One region of the Pseudomonas sp. TWI929 genome, then DNA from elsewhere that is predicted to be linked to it. Evidence: riboswitches for the same ligand, from Rfam matches in the RefSeq annotation. Region 1 holds a riboswitch; each other region holds the start of a gene.
What was found. Region 1 has a riboswitch for cobalamin ahead of ABE456_RS26355 (TonB-dependent receptor). Riboswitches for the same ligand answer to the same signal wherever they lie in the genome.
Positions count from the first base shown of each region.

Region 2: linked by a shared signal. The riboswitch ahead of cobO (cob(I)yrinic acid a,c-diamide adenosyltransferase) and the one ahead of ABE456_RS26355 (TonB-dependent receptor) in region 1 are both predicted to bind cobalamin.
Region 3: linked by a shared signal. The riboswitch ahead of ABE456_RS22035 (ABC transporter substrate-binding protein) and the one ahead of ABE456_RS26355 (TonB-dependent receptor) in region 1 are both predicted to bind cobalamin.
Region 4: linked by a shared signal. The riboswitch ahead of ABE456_RS08875 (CbtB domain-containing protein) and the one ahead of ABE456_RS26355 (TonB-dependent receptor) in region 1 are both predicted to bind cobalamin.

Region 1 is NZ_JBDJLK010000113.1:9,179-13,630, reverse strand. It holds gene ABE456_RS26355 (TonB-dependent receptor) at 1-1,914, opposite strand, end outside; cobalamin riboswitch at 2,023-2,231, opposite strand; gene ABE456_RS26350 (GNAT family N-acetyltransferase) at 2,290-2,859, opposite strand; gene ABE456_RS26345 (carboxymuconolactone decarboxylase family protein) at 2,938-3,282, opposite strand; gene lpxO (lipid A hydroxylase LpxO) at 3,482-4,381, opposite strand.
Region 2 is NZ_JBDJLK010000009.1:70,428-74,879, forward strand. It holds gene ABE456_RS06710 (DUF6543 domain-containing protein) at 1-1,003, shown strand, start outside; gene ABE456_RS06715 (hypothetical protein) at 1,024-1,602, opposite strand; cobalamin riboswitch at 1,761-1,979, shown strand; gene cobO (cob(I)yrinic acid a,c-diamide adenosyltransferase) at 2,100-2,711, shown strand; gene ABE456_RS06725 (cobyrinate a,c-diamide synthase) at 2,708-4,003, shown strand; gene bluB (5,6-dimethylbenzimidazole synthase) at 4,000-4,452, shown strand, end outside.
Region 3 is NZ_JBDJLK010000069.1:25,120-29,571, forward strand. It holds gene ABE456_RS22020 (pseudoazurin) at 1-217, opposite strand, end outside; gene ABE456_RS22025 (ABC transporter ATP-binding protein) at 235-1,023, opposite strand; gene ABE456_RS22030 (iron ABC transporter permease) at 1,020-2,036, opposite strand; gene ABE456_RS22035 (ABC transporter substrate-binding protein) at 2,036-3,046, opposite strand; cobalamin riboswitch at 3,157-3,356, opposite strand; gene ABE456_RS22040 (DUF1624 domain-containing protein) at 3,385-4,452, opposite strand, start outside.
Region 4 is NZ_JBDJLK010000014.1:23,687-28,138, forward strand. It holds gene ABE456_RS08860 (alpha/beta hydrolase) at 1-751, opposite strand, end outside; gene ABE456_RS08865 (LysE family translocator) at 773-1,402, opposite strand; gene ABE456_RS08870 (GNAT family N-acetyltransferase) at 1,526-2,005, shown strand; cobalamin riboswitch at 2,200-2,425, shown strand; gene ABE456_RS08875 (CbtB domain-containing protein) at 2,519-2,707, shown strand; gene ABE456_RS08880 (CbtA family protein) at 2,717-3,403, shown strand; gene ABE456_RS08885 (cobalamin biosynthesis protein) at 3,403-3,789, shown strand; gene cobM (precorrin-4 C(11)-methyltransferase) at 3,823-4,452, shown strand, end outside.

The sequences.
Region 1 (4,452 bases):
ATCCACATAGCGCGCGCCCATACCGACTTCCACCTGCTGCCCGAAGCCTTTGCTCAGCCACAGGTTGGCGGTACGCCGCGGCACGTTGACCGGTCGGTTGCCCGCGCGGTCCTGCGCGACACCGTCGACCATTTCGGCGAAGTCGTCATACCTGGCGCGCACCAGCGACGCGTTGGCCGACACTTGCAACTGGTGCGCCAGCGCCAGTTCCAAGGTCGCCTCCAGGCCATCGGACGTCTGCTGGCCGGCTTGTTGTGGCTCGTGGGTGATCGGGTCGTCCACCAGCAGCTTCTTCTTGACGATGTGGTAGGCCGCCAAGGTCCATTCGCCACGGCCGTCCCAGAAACGTTGCTTGAGCCCCACCTCGGTCTGCTTCGCTTCGGTCAGGTCGTAGTGCATCTGGCTCGGGCTGAGGCTGATCAGGTTGTCGACCCCGTCCTCGCTGGTGGAGTACTGGCCATACAGCGACAGGTCGTCGGTAACCGCAAACACCAGCCCGACGCGCCAGTTGCCACCTTGCAGGCTGCGATCGCTGCGGCTGTCGTTGGTCAGGTTGTCGCGGTCGATGTGGTTCTGGTCGCGGCGCACGCCGGTTACCAGCGACAGGCGATCGCTCAGCTGCAGGCGGTTTTCGGCGAACAGAGCGAAGGTGTGGGTGGTGGACAGGGTTTGTGGGCGCAGCGGCGAGGCACTGTGGAACCCGCCCGGCTGCGGTTGCCACGGGTCGATGTAGTCGCCGCCGACATCGTTGTAAGGCGCATTGCTGTCGACGTTGAAGCGCACCTTGTTGTACTCGGCTCCGAGTACGGTCTTGCTGGCCAGGCCGAACAGCGAGTGGTCGAAGGTGAAGGTCTGGCGGTCGCCGAACTGTTCCTGGTTGTGCTTGATTTCCAGGTAGCTGCCGCGCAGCAACTGCTGGCGCTCGGCGTCCCAGTCATAATTCTCGGCATTGCGCCAGTGGCGGCGGCTCTTGATGTAGTACAACTGGTTGCTGGCGCTGACGTGGTCGTTCAGCGCCCAGTCGGCGGTCAACCGGGTCCATTCGTCGTCGTAGCGCTGCACGTCGTTCTGCACGTTGTAGTTTTTATTACGCAGGCTGCTGCGGTAGTGGCCGTCGATCAGTGGTGTGCCGTAGTAGTTGGCAGGTTGTGCCTCACCGCGGTCATGGGCGAGGGTAAAGCTGAGGTCGTCGCTGGCATCGAAGCGCAGTGCCGCGCTCAGGGCCAGGCTGCGTGAAGTGGTGCGGTCGACCCAGCCATTGCCGGCCTGCTGGTTCAGGGTCAGCCGATAGCTCAGGCGCTCGCCAAGGCTGCCGCCGCTGTCCAGGCCGAGCTGCTGGCGGTCCCACGAACCGTAGCCCAGGCGCAGGTGGTTGTGCACCTCGCCGGCAAACGGTTTTTTCGGGATCACGTTGACCACCGCACCGGTGGCGCCCTCGCCATACAACACCGAAGCGGGGCCGCGAATCACATCGATGCGCTCGACCATCCATGGGTCAACCGGGAAGGTCTGGGTGCCGGCACCGGTGTACTGGCGTGCGCCGTCGAACAGGGTCATCACCGAGCCGTGCCCGGCAAAACCGCGAGCGGAAAGGCCCGTGCCACCATCGCCAGGGGAGCCGACGTAGGTGATGCCTGGGGACCTGGTTACCGCGTCCTGCACGGTGAGGTTGTTGCGCTGCTGGATCTGTTCGGCGCTGATACTGCTGGTACTGGCTGGTGTTTCCAGGGCGCTGAGGCCAAGGCGCGAGCCGGCCTGGGTGGGCGTGGCCAGGTCGATGTCGTGGCTGTCGAAGGTACCGGTGATGGCCGTGGAAGGCAGGGCCAGGGGGTGTTGGTCGAGGCCATCGGCCTGGGCCGGCAGGGCGACGGCCAGGCAGGCCGCCAGAGGGTGAAGCTTGAACATACGGGACATGTCGTTCCACTGCTGCAGGAATGAATGGATCCCGGTGGAAAACACGCAAAGGCACACCGTGCCCGCAAGCGCGCGCACGGATACCGGCCTGCGCCCGCCCACCGCGGGTTGCCAAGTGAGGCTTCAGGCCGGTCTCCGGGCTTGCGAGGGGCAGGAAACCTTCACCTTCCCATGCATGTGCACAGTGGTTTGTCGAAGGGTTCGCTCGCTTACCGTTGCGGGGGCAGCGCCGGACTTGTCGTGGGCAACACGACGCACCGGCTTCCCGTTTCACCCTGCGCGCGGCGGCGCAGGACACCTGAAACTGGCGCGCATCTGACCATTGAAATGTTAGGGCGTCAAATTTGCTGGGGTTATGGGGCCGTGGTAGGCAGGTTAGCGCCCGCGCCGACGCGAAACCCGTGCCTCGATGTTCTTGCGCCCGATCAGCAGCGGCGGCTTCTCTACCACTGGCTCATCCGCCAGCCACTTGTACATCACCAGGCAGTCCACCAGCCCCAGTCGGGCATGGCGATAGGCCTTGGGCAAGCGGCCGACCGTTTCGAAGCCCAGCTTGTGCCACAGCGCCACTGCCACTTCATTGCTGGCTACCACTGAGTTGAACTGTAAGGCCAGAAAGCCCTCCTGGCGTGCCAGCTTCTGCGAATGCTCGCACATCAAGCGCGCCACGCCCCGGCCACGTGCCTGTTCGCAGACCATGTAGCCGCAATTACCCACATGCGCGCCAGGCCCGGTGGCATTGGCCTTGAGATAATACGAACCCAGCAGCTCGCCATCCTCTTCGGCCAGCAGGGTGTGCAATGGCAGCTCCAGCCACAGCTGGCTGGCCTGTTCAAAGGTCAGGGCCGGGTCGTATGCGTAGGTTTCACGGGCCTGGACAACAGCCTGGAAGGTAGGCCAGAAGCGTTCGAAGTCTTCGGGCGTCATGGGGCGAATGTGGATCATGCGGGTTCCTGAGAGTGCTTAGCCGCCCAGTCTGGGTGGCGCGGCGCCGTCGCGCAAGGGCGGCGACGCCGTTTGTGCTCAGCCGTTGGCCTTGCCCACCGCATCCATGGCCCGTGCGGAATAGACCAGTGCAGCACCAGCGTTCATTGCCACGGCCACGCCGAGGGCTTCGGCAATTTCCTCGCGGCTGGCGCCATGCTTGACTGCCTGCTGCGAATGCACGGCGATGCAGCCGTCGCAGCGGGTGGTCACGGCCACGGCCAGGGAGATCAGCTCGCGGGTCTTGGCGTCCAGGTGGTTGGTTTTGGCCCCTGCACCACTGGCGGTCATGTAGCCGGCCACGGTGTCGGGGGAGAGTTGCTTGAGATCGCCGATGCCGGCCATCAACTGCTTACGGTAGGCGTCCCAGTCCATCATGCTCATCGTCTTCACCTTGGGGGGAGTTGCGAGTGGAGCTTTCAGGCTAGTCGAAGAGTCGCCAGTGTGAGGCCTGTACTTTGGTTGGTAAACGCTGGCACTTGTAGGGGCGGGGTCACCCGCGAAGAATCCAGCGCAGTGGATGGCATCGGCGTTGCCGGTGTTCGCGGCTAAAGCCACTCCTACAAGGGATTGCGTACAACCATCAGATGTAGATGAACACCAGCACCAACGCCGCAACCACTGCCCACTTCTCCAGGTAGTAGCGCATGCGGTTGCGCTTTTTCAGTGCCTTGCCGCGCTCGCGGATCTTGTAGATGCGGGTGAACAGCCGGTTGATGCCCCCGGTCTTGTCGCTGGCATCATTGGGCGCGGCGGCGGCGGCCATTACATTACGGCTGAACCAGCGGTTGAACGCGGTTGCCCAACGGTACTTGAGCGGGCGCTCTACGTCACAGAACAGGATGATGCGGTTGTGCTCGGTGGTGTTGGCCGCGTAGTGGATGTAGGTCTCATCGAAGACCACGCCTTCGCCATCGCGCCACGAGTACTTCTCGCCGTCCACGTCGATGTAGCATCCGTCGTCGTTCGGTGTGTCCAGGCCCAGGTGGTAGCGGTACGAACCGGCATACGGGTCACGGTGGCGGACCAGCTTGGCACCCGGCGGCAGGGTGGCGAACATGGCGGCCTTGACCGTGCCGATGCCTTGCAGCAACTCGGTGGTACGCGGGCACAGGGCCATCGCCGACGGGTGGCTTTCGCCGTACCACTTCAGGTAAAAGCGCTTCCAGCCGGTCTTGAAGAACGAGTTGAAGCCGACGTCATCGTAATTCTCGGACTTCTTGATTTCGCCCACGTGCAGCAGCTGGCGGCCTTCCTCGCGGATTTCCTGCCAATGGTCCTGCAGCGGCTTCAGTTCGGGGAACGCCTCTACCGGCAGGTAAGGCTTGGCCGGGTGCTTGGAAAACAGATACAGGAAGCTGTTGATCGGTGCCAGGAAGCTGGAGTGATCGCCCAGTTGGCGGGTCAGCTTGTGGCGCACCCGACCGCGCAGGTGTACATAAGCGATCGAGAGGACGAAGAGGAGTACGAGTGCAATTTTCATGGACGTTTACTTGTCGAAAAATGGCCATGCGCCATGGCATAAGCCCCCGAGCATAAACAATCATGGGCGTA
Region 2 (4,452 bases), on a different contig from region 1:
TAGCAGTGAGCTCAAGCACTGGCTGGTCGTTGACCCCGATAACCCGTTTGCCTTCGCTCCAATGCGACCGGTGCGCTTGTCAGGCAGCGGTGAGTGGGAATTGCTCGAGCCGCCACGGCTGAAGGGGGGCGCACCCGATGAAGGCTTGGCGAGTGAGCCATCGCCCTTCTGGGATGAGTACATGCGTAGCAACCAGCAACGCAGTGCTGGCATGTCCTCCGAGGCATACTTGCGGCATCGGGCGCTGTTGGACTCGGCGGATATTGCCTCGGTGCCCTATGGTGCCGACCCGTTGGTTGACGCGCAGTGGTTTGAATACGTCGAGTACGAGGGGGAGGCGCATTACACGTACCGGGAGGGTGCGCACTACAACAACAGCTTGATCGAGGTCTACACCCATGATGATTCGATCAACAATTACCTGCGCAGGGGTGAGCAAAGCGGCTCGCCGGTCAGCTACCTGAACAAGTTGGCCACCAGCATGGAGCGCCTGCCTCGGGATGCTGCTGTACCGCTGTACCGCGGCGGGCACGGTGTGCGTGGCACCAGTGGCGTGCATTTTCGCAGCGGCCGTTTCAAGGTGGGTGACACCTTGGTCAATACCGACCTCTCATCCTTTACCGAAAACCCCTACATGATGCGCAAGTTCGCTGCCGACCCGGACGACATAGCGAGCACTGGGGAGCATGGGGTGTTCGATGAAAGTTCGGTGGTGTTCGAATTGCCTGCCGGGGCGTATTCGAGTGGTGTTCCGGTCACGGCATTTTCCAATTACAAGGAAGAAGCCGAAACCTTGTTCATGCCGGGTGCCTACTTTCAGATCGAGTACATTGGCCAGATTACTGGGGCCGACTATCGCTTTGTCAACGTTCGCTTGCGCCAGGTATCCAAGCCGACGTCCGGCCCGGTGTATGACTTGCGCACTGGCGAGTTGTTTGTCAGGGAAGCCTATGTTGAACGCCTGGGCAACTCACAATTGGTCGAACGGTTTTTCCCCGCCTGAGGTTGCAGGCGGTTGGCACCTCACGCCTGTTTGATCAGCAACGCTACCCCGGGGAAGTACTGGCCTGATTCGTTGTGCAGTTTGCGGTAGGCATACGGGAAGTACCAGGCGATGACACAGGCAGTGTGCTTCTGCAAGTCATCGACCAGGTCTTGCAACTCCTCGGGGCTGGCGTGCTGGCCTGCCTTCCAAGGGGTTATGAACAGTGCCCCGGCTTTCAGTTGGCTGGGGTAGGCCACTTGGCGAGCGAGGGCAGCGGTTTGTTGGAGAGCGGGTGCCATGTCCAGCTTGGCGAGCCTTGGCCAGCGTTGGCTGATGCTCAGATGCAGCACTTCGTCAGCACTGCTGATCGACAGGTCGCAGCGCCCTTCATAATCACCTTCGTCGCGCTGTTTCTTGCCGACAAATTGTTCCAGCGCCACCAATTCAGCCTGCCAGGCCGCCGCAGCCAGTAACCCGGTGTTGGCGGCCGCGCCATGCCAGTACGGGGCTTCGGCATCGCCGGCAAACTGGTTGAAGCGGTCGATGCAGTCGATCCAGCGATCCAGCACCAGGCTGAGGAACTGCAGGTTTGCGTTGTTGATGATCTGGCCTCGCATGCTGCGCTCTCCTGTTGTGGTTGTGGTCGCGTACAGTTGAGAGTGATGGCTATGTGATATCAGTTTGGCACAGGCTGGCAAATTAGCCATTACCCACGGCCTTGCCTGTTTGTCCGTGGGGCGCCCGCTTCGATTGACGCTCCGGATGCAACCCTCTAACCTTCGCGCGTGTTTCAGGTGCCCTGCCAGCCCCGTCTGGGCAGGGTGAAACTGGGAAGCCGGTGGGCGCCAGCATGGCGCGATTCCGGCGCTGCCCCCGCAACGGTAGGTGAGTCGCGGCCGCGCAGGGCCACTGGGTGTAAGCCCGGGAAGGCGCGCAGGCCTGGGCCAAGGCCCGCTCACAAGCCCGGAGACCGGCCTGATATCTGCCAACGGCATCACGGAGGGTGATGCGCGGTGCACCGTGACGCCTTGCCACGGCCCCTGCGCGTTCTCCGTATGCCCGCCTATTACCTGTCGCCGCGCGTTGCCGTGGCGCCAGCCTGCGGAGAACCCTGATGAGCGAACCCACCGAACGCGACGAACGCCACCTGGCGCGCATGCAGCGCAAAAAGGCGATCATCGACGAACGCATCGCCAATTCCCCCAACGAATGCGGTCTGCTGCTGGTGCTGACCGGCAATGGCAAGGGCAAGAGCAGCTCGGCCTTCGGCATGCTCGCGCGCGCCCTGGGCCATGGCATGCAGTGCGGTGTGGTGCAGTTTATCAAGGGCCGCAACAGCACCGGCGAAGAGCTGTTCTTCCGCCGCTTCCCCGAACAGGTGCGTTACCACGTGATGGGCGAGGGCTTTACCTGGGAAACCCAGGACCGCCAGCGCGACATCGCCGCCGCCGAAGCCGCCTGGGCGGTGTCGCGCCAGCTGCTGCAGGACCCGAGCGTGCAGTTCGTGGTACTGGATGAGCTGAACATTGCCCTCAAGCATGGCTACCTCGACCTTGATCAGGTGCTGTCCGATATCCAGGCTCGCCCGCCAATGCAGCATGTGATCGTCACCGGCCGAGCGGCCAAACCCGAAATGATTGAGCTGGCCGATACCGTGACCGAGATGGGCATGCTCAAGCACGCCTTCCAGGCTGGCATCCGCGCACAGAAGGGCGTCGAACTGTGAGTCAATCGCGCCATTGCCCCGCGGTTCTGATCGCGGCTCCGGCCTCTGGCCAGGGCAAGACCACCGTCACCGCCGCCCTGGCCCGCCTGCACCGCAACCTCGGGCGCAAGGTGCGCGTGTTCAAGTGCGGTCCCGACTTTCTCGACCCGATGATCCTCGAGCGGGCCAGCGGCGCACCGGTGTACCAGCTGGACTTGTGGATGATCGGCGCCGAGGAGAGCCGCCGCCTGCTGTGGGAGGCGGCTGGCGAGGCTGACCTGATCCTGATCGAAGGGGTGATGGGGCTATTCGACGGCACCCCGTCTAGCGCCGACCTGGCGCGTCACTTCGGCGTGCCGGTGCTGGCGGTGATCGACGGCACGGCCATGGCCCAGACCTTCGGCGCCCTGGCCCTGGGCCTGGCGCGCTACCAGGCCGACCTGCCGTTCGCCGGCGTGCTGGCCAACCGGGTGGGCAGCCTGCGCCACGCGCAATTGCTGGAAGGCAGCCTGACCGAAGGCCTGCGCTGGTACGGCGGTTTGTCCCGCGAGCGCGGCATCGAGCTGCCCAGCCGCCACCTGGGCCTGGTGCAGGCCAGCGAGCTGAATGACCTGGATGACCGCCTGGATGCTGCTGCCGAGGCGCTTGGGGCCAGCTGTGACGCGGCCTTGCCGCCGCCAGTAACCTTTGCCGAGCCTGAGCCGCAAGCCTGTGCGGCCTCGCTGGCCGGTGTGCGCATCGGCGTGGCGCGAGACGAAGCGTTTGCCTTCACCTATGGCGCCAACCTCGACATGCTGCGCAACCTGGGTGCCCAGCTGGAATTCTTCTCGCCGCTGCATGATTGCGAGCTGCCAGTGGTAGACAGCCTGTATCTGCCGGGCGGTTATCCCGAACTGCATCACCAGGCGCTGGCCGCAAACGCGCCGATGTGCGAAGCGATCCGTGCCCATCACGCCCAGGGCAAGCCGTTGCTGGCCGAGTGCGGCGGAATGCTGTACCTGCTCGATGCCCTGACCGACGTGGCCGGCGAACGTGCCGAGCTACTCGGCCTGCTGCCAGGCGAGGCGACCATGCAGAAGCGCCTGGCGGCCCTGGCGCTGCAGGCGGTAGAGCTGCCCGAAGGCACCTTGCGCGGGCACACCTATCACCACTCGCTGACCAGCACCGCGCAGGAGCCGATTGCCCGTGGCCTTAGCCCCAACGGTGGGCGTGGCAACGAAGCGGTGTATCGCCTGGGGCGGCTGACGGCTTCCTACGTGCACTTCTACTTCCCCTCCAACCCGGATGCGGCGGCGGCGCTGTTGCGACCATGAGTGAACACGCCTATAGCGACGCCGAGCGCGCCGCGATCTACCGGGCCATCGGCGAGCGCCGTGACATGCGCCATTTCGCCGGGGGCGAGGTAGCGCCGGAACTGCTTGGCCGCCTGCTGGCCGCCGCGCACCAGGCGCCCAGCGTTGGCCTGATGCAGCCCTGGCGTTTCATTCGCATTACCCAGCGCGACCTGCGCACACGCATCCAGGCCTTGGTGGAGGCGGAGCGGGTGCGCACCGCTGAGGCGCTCGGTGAGCGTTCGGATGCCTTCATGAAGCTGAAGGTGGAGGGCATCAACGACTGTGCCGAGCTGCTGGTGGCCGCCTTGATGGACAACCGCGAGCCGCACATCTTCGGCCGCCGCACCCTGCCGGAAATGGACCTGGCCTCGCTGGCCTGCGCCATCCAGAACCTGTGGCTGGCGGCGCGTGGCGAAGGGCTGGGCATG
Region 3 (4,452 bases), on a different contig from region 1:
CGCTGGGTAGCAGGCCCGGTACGCTGGCGGCGTTGTGCCCGTTCTGGGTCGGCAGAAAGCGCACGCTGTCGCCGGGGGCGATGATCAAGTGGTCCGGTTCGTAGACCATGGCGCCGTCGCTGCCGCGGTTGAGCATTTTTACTTCATGCACTTCTGCATGCGCGATCGAGGCCAGCAGGGCGCTGGCGAGCAGCAGGGTGGTACGGCGCAACAACATGGGCAGAACTTCCTGGTTCAGGGGGCGCGAAAGCGCAGGATGCGCGCGCCGTCGAACGGGTCGGTGAGGTAGTGGGCATGGACGCCAAAGGTGCTCAGCAGGCGCTCGGGGGTAAGCACCTCGAACGGTTTGCCGAGGGCGACCAAGCGGCCTTTGTCGAGTACCGCAACCCGGTCGCAGGTGAGCGCCTGGTTGAGGTCGTGCAAGGCCACCAGGGTGGTCACCGGCAGGGCCTGCACTTGTTGCAGCAGGCTCAGCTGGTGCTGGATGTCCAGGTGGTTGGTCGGCTCGTCGAGTAGCAATACCTGTGGCCGCTGGGCCAAAGCACGGGCGATATGCACGCGCTGGCGCTCGCCCCCGGACAGCGAACCCCACAGGCGTGTGCGCAGGTGCAGGGCATCAAGGTCGGCCAACGCCTGTTCGACGATGGCACGGTCCTTACCGGAGAACGGCGCCAGGGCTGACAGCCACGGCGTGCGGCCCAGGGCGACGGCGTCGAACACGTTGATCGCATCGAGGGTGTCGGCCTGCTGCTCAACCAGTGCCAAGGTCTGGGCAACACGGCGGCGGGGCATCTGTGCCAGTGCTTCGCCCATCAGTTGCACACTGCCGCTGGCCGGCTTGCGCAGGCCCGCCAGCAGCTTCAATAGCGAAGACTTGCCTGAGCCGTTGGGGCCGACGATGCCCAGGGTTTCGCCGGCAACCACACTGAGGTGGATATCGCTGAGTACGCCATTGCCGGCCAGTTGCAGGCCCAGGCCGTGGCAGCTCAGCGGTGCCATCTGTACAGCAGCCATGGCGGTCATGGGCGCCCCCGGCGGCTGACCAGAATCAGCGCGAACACCGGTGCCCCGATCAGGGCAGTGACCACGCCTACCGGGATCACCTGGCCGCTGATCAGCGTGCGCGAAAGGATGTCGGCGGCAATCAGGAACAACGCACCGCCCAGCGCGCTGGCAGGCAGCAGGCGGCTGTGCCCGGGGCCGAGCAGCAGGCGCAGGGCATGCGGGATGACCAGCCCGACAAAACCGATGGCGCCGACGATGGACACCATCACGGCCGTTACCAGCGCCGCACAACTGATCAGCAGCAACTGGGTACGCCGCACCGGGATACCCAGCGAGGCGGCCGAATCGACGCCGAAGGTGAACGCATCCAGCGCACGGCGGTGCCACAGACATACCAGCAGACCGAACAGCGCGACCGGCACGGCCAGCCACACCGAAGGCCAGCGCACGCCGCTGAGGTTGCCCAGCAGCCAGAACAGGATGCCGCGCGCCTGCTCGGCGGTGGCCGACTTGGTGATCAGGAACGCGGTCAGGGCGTTGAACAGTTGCGAGCCGGCAATACCGGCCAGGATCACCTGGGCGTTGTTGCTGCTGGGGCCTGCCGCGCGGGCCAGCACCAGCACCAGGGCAAAGGCCGCCAGGGCGCCGATGAAGGCCCCGGCGGACATGCTCAAGGCCAGGCTGCCCAGGCCCAGCAGGCCGACCAGTACTGCACCGGTCGAGGCACCGGCAGACAGGCCTAGCAGGTAAGGCTCGGCCAGTGGGTTGCGCAACAGCGCCTGAAGGATCACCCCACAGGTGGCCAGGCCGGCACCGCAGGCCGCCGCGACCAGGGTGCGGGTCAGGCGGTAGTTCCAGACGATGCCGGCGTCGATCGGGTCGACCGGGTAGCCGGCGTGCCACAGGTGGTTGGCCAGCACCTGGCCGACCACGCTGGGCGACAGGTTGGTTTCGCCGATGGCGGTACCGGCCAGCAGGGCAGCCAACAGGGCTGCCAGGGCAACGGCGATGCAGGGTAGCAGTCGATTGATCACTGGCTGGCTTTACCGCTGGCAAAGGCTGCCGACAACGTCTGTACGCCACGGAACAGGCGGATGCCGGCCTGCATGGCGTCGGCGTCGAGGATGATGATGCGGTCGTGCTTTACCGCGTCCATGTTGCGCGTTACCGGGTCGCTGCGCAGGAATTCCAGCTTCTTTTGGTAGTCGTCGGCGGGGAAGCGACGACGGTCCATGCGGGCGATGATCAGCCAGGTAGGGTTGGCCTTGGCCAGGGTTTCCCAGCCTACGGTTGGCCACTCTTCGCTGGACTCGACCACGTTGCGCACGCCCAGGGTGCGCAACATGAAGTCGGCGACACCCTGGCGCCCCGCTACATAGGGGTCGATATCGAGGTCGGCGCTGGAGAACCAGAACAGCGCCGAGGTGGCCGACAGGTCCTTGCCGGCCAGTTGCGCCTTGGCGCTGTCCAGGCGGCTTTTGAGCTCGGCGTTCAGCGCCGTGCCACGTTCTTGCACGTTGAAGATTTCCGCCAGCTGGCTGACGCTTTTGTAGATGCTGTCTACCTGGAACGCCTGCAGGCGGGTGCCGTCGGCGCCGACCAGGTTGTCCTTGCCTTCGCAGTCCGATGGCAGCAGGTAGGTGGGGATTTTCAGCTCGTCGAACTGTTCGCGGGTACCGACCACACCCTGGGCGCCGACCATCCACTCGAACTGCACTGCCACCAGTTGTGGGCGCTTGCCGACCACCGCCTCGAAGCTGGGGTCGTTGTCGGCCAGGCGCGGCACCTTGGCGTTCAGCGCCTGGTACTCGGGCAATACGTTGTTGAACCACAGCGAGGTACCCGCCAGCTTGTCGCCAAGGCCCAGTGCATAGAGCATCTCGGTGCCGGCCTGGCCGATGGTGACCGCGCGCTGCGGCGCCTGGGCGAAGGTCTGCGGCTTGCCGCAGTTGTCGACCGTGAGCGGGTACTGGGTGGCGGCAGCCTGGGCCAGGCCGCTGAGGCCAAGGCCGGCGAGCAAGGTGGCGAAACGGGGCAGCATGCTGGGCGATCTCCTATCGGACAGTTCACGGAATGAACGCACGGACAGGCATCGCCGCGCCCCCGCTTGCAGCAGGGGCAACACAGATGGCCAATCCCGGACACCCCGCCGGTTGGTGAATGTAGGCCGGCAGGTCTCCTGACTGATGCGTCATGGCCCGGCTCCGGCCTTCCCGAGCAGTTAAACCCAGTGGCATCGATGGAGCAGGCTCGGCACCTACAGTTGCGGGGGCAGTTCCGTTTGGCCCGTATTGGCGGGCCTGGGATTCCCTATTAATTCCGTGGTGGAAACCGGCGGCCCGCATGGTAGACCATCGCGCCGCCGGGTGAAAACGCTTTTCAGAAGTACTTCAGCCAGCTGATGTCGCGGCGACGCTGCTTCAGCCGGGCGAACCAGCGGACCGGCAGATACAGCGAAACCGCCAGCAACAGCGCACCCAGCCACACCGCAGCGATGCCGTCGAAGCCGAAATAGTCGCCATGGTTGAGGCCAAACATCGCCACGCAGGCCAGGTACAGCAGCTTCAGCACATACAGGTGCAGCAGGTAGAAGAACATGGGTGCAGCACCGAACACCGCCAGGGCACTGATCCAGCGTGCCTGGCCGGCGCGTTCGAAAGCGCGCAGCAACAGTAGGCCGCAGCCCAGGGTCAGGGCCAGGAACAGCAGCGACGGTGGGTACTTGGTGATGTTGAAGAAGCTCATCAGGGTTTGCGTAAAGGTGGGGTAGCCACTCCACGGTGCTTCACCATAACCGTTGAACATGCGCAGCACGACAAAGCCCAGCAGCGCCAGCAACCCGGCCAGCAGCAAGCGTTGCTGGCGCTGGCCGGTCTCGCTGCCGCGGGCAAACCAGGGGCCCAGGCCATAGCCCAGGGCGATGACACCGATCCACGGCAGCACCGGGTAGGACGTGCGCAGGCGCAGGCTGTCGGAGAATTCCAGCCAGCCGCGGTCATGCAGGATCGCCCATGGCACATGCAGGGCCGATTCCACGCCAAAGTGCAGGCTGTCGAGCAGGTTGTGGCCTGCAATGATGACTGCACCCAGGGCGAGCAGCGCGGTGCGAGGCAGCCACACCAGCAGCGACATGGCGACCATGCTGACGCCGATGGCCCAGATCACTTGCAGGTAGATCACGCTGGGTGGCAGCTGGAAGGTCCAGGCGAAGTTGACCAGGGTGAACTCCAGCACCACCAGAAACAGCCCGCGCTTGAACAGGAACACCGAAACGTCGCCACGGCCCTGGTGCTTCTCGCCGTACAGCCAGGCCGAAAGGCCGGTCAGCAGGACGAACACCGGCGCACACAGGTGGGCCAGGGTGCGGCTGACGAACAGCGCCGGCTCAGTGGTGTCGATAACCATTGGGTCGCTGACCTGGCGGTGCAGGAAAAAGGTCTCGCGGAC
Region 4 (4,452 bases), on a different contig from region 1:
CCGAGTGGGGTACGAAGGGGTAAGTATGTTCGCCATACAACACCCGCGTCGGCGTGCTGATTGCGCCAAGGCTGGCCCACATGCGCTTTGGGAACGAGCTGAAGATTTCCACCTCACGGCTGGGCCGGCACTTGAGCACCACGGCTTCGCCACAATCGCCGATGGCATGCTCGACATAGGCCTGCAGCGCCGCATCGGTCCAGCCTTTGAAGATGCCACGGCCTTGCAGCGAAGCCAGCGCCGCCTCGCGGTCTGGCCAGTGGCTGCGCCGGTTAGCAGCCTTGCGCGCCAGGGCATGACGCTGATGCAGGCCGACCAGTGCCGCCGCCCCCATCACACCGAGCATACGCCGGCTGAACAGCACCGGGTCCAGCAGCACGGCACGCGCGAAAAGCTGCGGCTCACTGGCCAGGATCAGCCCGGTAAGCACGCCACCGAAGCTGTGCCCCACGGCAAACCGTGGCACGTCGCCGTACTCCTCACGCCCGGCCTGAAAGGCCTCCACAGCCAGGGCGGCGGTACGGTTCCAACCGCGAAACACCCCGCCATGGTCGCTGTCGCCATGCCCCTGGACATCGCAGAGCCACAGGTCGAAATGCTCGCCAAGGCGCATCAGCAATGGCTGGTAAGCCAGGCAGCAGAAGCCATTGCCATGCAGAAAATGCAGCAACGGCTTGCCACTGGCCGGGGTTCGCCAGCCACGCAGGGTGAAGCCTTCGGGACATTCGTGGGACCAGGGGATCAACTGCATCGGCTTGCTGCACTCGCGGGGCTAGGAAAACGCCGATTCTACAAACAGCAGCGGGTACAGTGAAATCACCAGCAGCAAGGCCATCAGGACATTGAACAGCATCAGCCAGCGCGGGTTCTGCAACAGGTTGCGCAGGGCGCTGCCGAACATCACCCACACACCCACGCTTGGCAGGTTGACCAGGGCGAACAAGGCAGCAATGACGATCACATTGGTCACATAGCCCTGCGCCGGCGTGTAGGTGGTAATCGCCCCCACCGCCATCACCCAGGCCTTGGGGTTTACCCACTGGAAGGCTGCCGCGCCCCAGAAGCCCAGCGGTTGGCGTGCGCTGGATGAAGCCGTGCCGACCGGCCCGGAGGTGGCGATCTTCCAGGCCAGGTACAGCAGGTAAGCGGCGCCGGTGTAGCGCAGCACTGTGTATAACGGCGGCCAGGCCTTGAACACCTCACCCAGGCCCAGGCCGACGGCCAGTACCATCACCATGAAGCCACAGCTGATACCCAGCGCGTGGGGGATCGAGCGACGCACGCCAAAGTTCACCCCCGAGGCCAGCAACATGGTGTTGTTGGGCCCAGGGGTAATGGAAGACACGAAGGCAAACAGCACGAAGGCAGTCAGCAAGTCGGCAGAGGCAAGCATGGCGGGCATTCCACTTTCTTGATAGGTGCTGTCACACTAACGGAGTCGCCCTCTCTTGCGACCGATACAGTTCTAATAAATTATGTAGATACACATTACTGTACCGCCACTTGGATCAAGGAAGCCGTCCCCATGAGCCTCACCATTCGACCTGCCGTTCGTACCGATGCCGAGCAGATCCTGGCCTTCATCACTGAACTGGCCGAGTACGAGCGCGCCCGCCACGAAGTGGTCGCCAGCCTTGCCGACATCGAGCACAGCCTGTTCGACGAAGGCAGCACCGTGCACAGCCTGATGTGCGAACGCGATGGGCGGGCTATCGGTTTTGCGGTGTACTTCTACAGTTACTCGACCTGGCTGGGGCGCAATGGCATTTACCTGGAAGACCTTTACGTGACGCCCGAGCAGCGCGGTGACGGCGCCGGGCGGCAGTTGCTGCAGCACATTGCCCGCGAGGCAGTGGCGAACAACTGCGGGCGGCTGGAGTGGAGTGTGCTGGACTGGAACGAGCCGGCGATCGGCTTCTATGAGAAGTTGGGGGCCGAGGCGCAGGACGAGTGGGTGCGTTACCGGTTGGATGGGGAGAAACTGGCGGCGTTTGCCCGGGGTTGATTGGGCAAACTGGCTGCTGTCTGTCGCCTGTGCCGGCCCCTTCGCGGGCGCGCCCGCTCCCACAGGGTACGCGGAGCAGCTGCCAGCACAGTTATCTGCGTGACAGCGCAGCCCAAAGGGCTGGGCAATCTCCTTCAGCTTATGGGTTGCTGCTGCGGTACTTGGCAATTGACGCCAAGCCCGCCCCATGCTCTCCTTACACCTCACGTTCAGGTGCCCCCAATGGGGGTGAAACGGGAAACCGGTGCGTCGCAGGCCCTGCAAACAGGGCCGGACAAGGCCGGTGCTGCCCCCGCAACGGTAAGCGAGCGAAGCGTCTATACCACTGTGCCCGGTAGTTCGGCATGGGAAGGTGACGCCTTCCAGGAGCCCTGCTCCTCCTCGCAAGCCCGGAGACCGGCCTGGCGTTCATGAACACCCCGCGGTGGGCGGGCGCTGTTGCATTCCCCTGGGCAATCATGCCCGGGGCTGCCGCGCTCGCCCGTTGCCCACAAAAAAGCAGAGGAACGCGTCATGCCCGTCACCAGCGCCAAGCAGCACAGCCTTGCCACCCCGGTCACCCTCAGTCAGCGTGTAGTCATCGCCGTCGGCGCCAGCCTGCTGGGCCTGTGCCTGGTGTACTTCGCCGGCTTCTCGCACATCGAGGCCGTGCACAACGCCGCCCACGACACCCGCCACAGCGCCGCCTTCCCCTGCCACTGAGTACGCCCGATGATTACGCGCATTGCCCGTACCGCGGGCTTCAGCGGGCTGCTTGCTGCCTTGCTGCTGACCCTGCTGCAGAGTTTCTGGGTCGCCCCGTTGATTCTCGAGGCAGAAACCTACGAGTCTGCGGCACCGGCCGCACACCACGAACATGGCAGTGAAGTGGCCGCCCATGAACACAGTGCCGAAGCCTGGTCGCCGGAAGACGGCTGGCAGCGCGTGCTGTCTACCACCGGTGGCAACCTGGTGGTCGCGGTCGGCTTCGCCTTGATCCTCACCGCCCTGTACAGCCTGCGCGAGCCCAAGCGCGCCGGCACTGGCGCATTGTGGGGGCTGGCCGGCTTTGCCGTGTTCTGCCTGGCCCCGACCCTGGGCCTGCCACCAGAACTGCCAGGTACTGCGGCCGCCGACCTGGGGCAACGCCAGGCCTGGTGGGTTGGCACAGCCAGCGCTACAGCCCTGGGGCTGGCCATGCTGGTATTCGCCCGCCACTGGCTGCTGAAGGCGCTGGGCGCCGTGCTGCTGGTCATTCCCCATGTAATCGGCGCACCGCAGCCCGAAGTGCACGAAAGCCTGGCCCCCGAAGCACTGGAAACCCAGTTCAAACTGGCCTCCTGGCTGACCAACGCCGCCTTCTGGCTGGCCTTGGGCCTGCTCAGCGCATGGCTGTTCCGCCGTTCCAGCCAGGCCTGATGCCGGTTTTTTACGCCGGTTTCGGTTGCCGCCGGGGTTGCCCGGCGGATACCCTGCAAACCTTGCTGCGCCAGGCCTTGGAACACCAGGGCCTGGCGTTGGCCGATCTACGCGGTATCGCCAGCATTAGCCTTAAGGCCGACGAACCCGGCTTGCAGCAACTGGCCGATCGCCTCGGTTTGCCCTTGGTGCTGTACCATGGCGCGCAACTGCAACCCTACGAACCATTGCTCAGCCATCGTTCTGCCGCTGCCCATGCCCATAGCGGCTGCTGGGGCGTGGCGGAGAGCGCTGCCCTGGCCCTGGCCAGCCAGTGGCTTGGCACTGCCCGGTTGCTGCTGCCCCGTCAGGTACTGGGTCCGGCCACGCTCGCCCTGGCCTGCTGAACGCTTCATATCCTTTTCTTGCAAGGACTTTCCATGACCGTCTACTTCATCGGCGCCGGCCCCGGCGACCCGGAACTGATCACGGTCAAGGGCCAACGGCTGATCCGCCAGTGCCCGGTGATCATCTATGCCGGCTCACTGGTACCGGCCGCCGTGCTCGAAGGCCACCAGGCCGAGACCGTGATCAACAGTGCCGAGCTGCACCTGGAGCAGATCATCGCGGCCATGCGCAACGCTCACGAACAAGGCCAGGATGTGGCCCGGGTACATAGCGGCGACCCAAGCCTGTATGGCGCCATCGGCGAGCAGATCCGCCACCTGCAGGTGCTGGGCATCGATTACCAGATCATCCCCGGCGTCACCGCCACGGCGGCCAGCGCCGCCCTGCTCGGCTGCGAACTGACCCTGCCACAAGTGGCGCAGACGGTAATCCTCACCCGCTATGGCGACAGCTCACCGATGCCACCGGGCGAGCAACTGGGCGACCTGGCGCGCCATGGCAGCACCTTGGCGATTCACCTGGGGGTCAAGCACCTGGCGCGCATCGTCGATGAGTTGCTACCGCATTACGGCGCGCACTGCCCGGTGGCGGTGGTCCATCGCGCCACCTGGCCAGACCAGGACTGGGTGCGCGGCACCCTCGGCAATATTGTCGAACGCGTT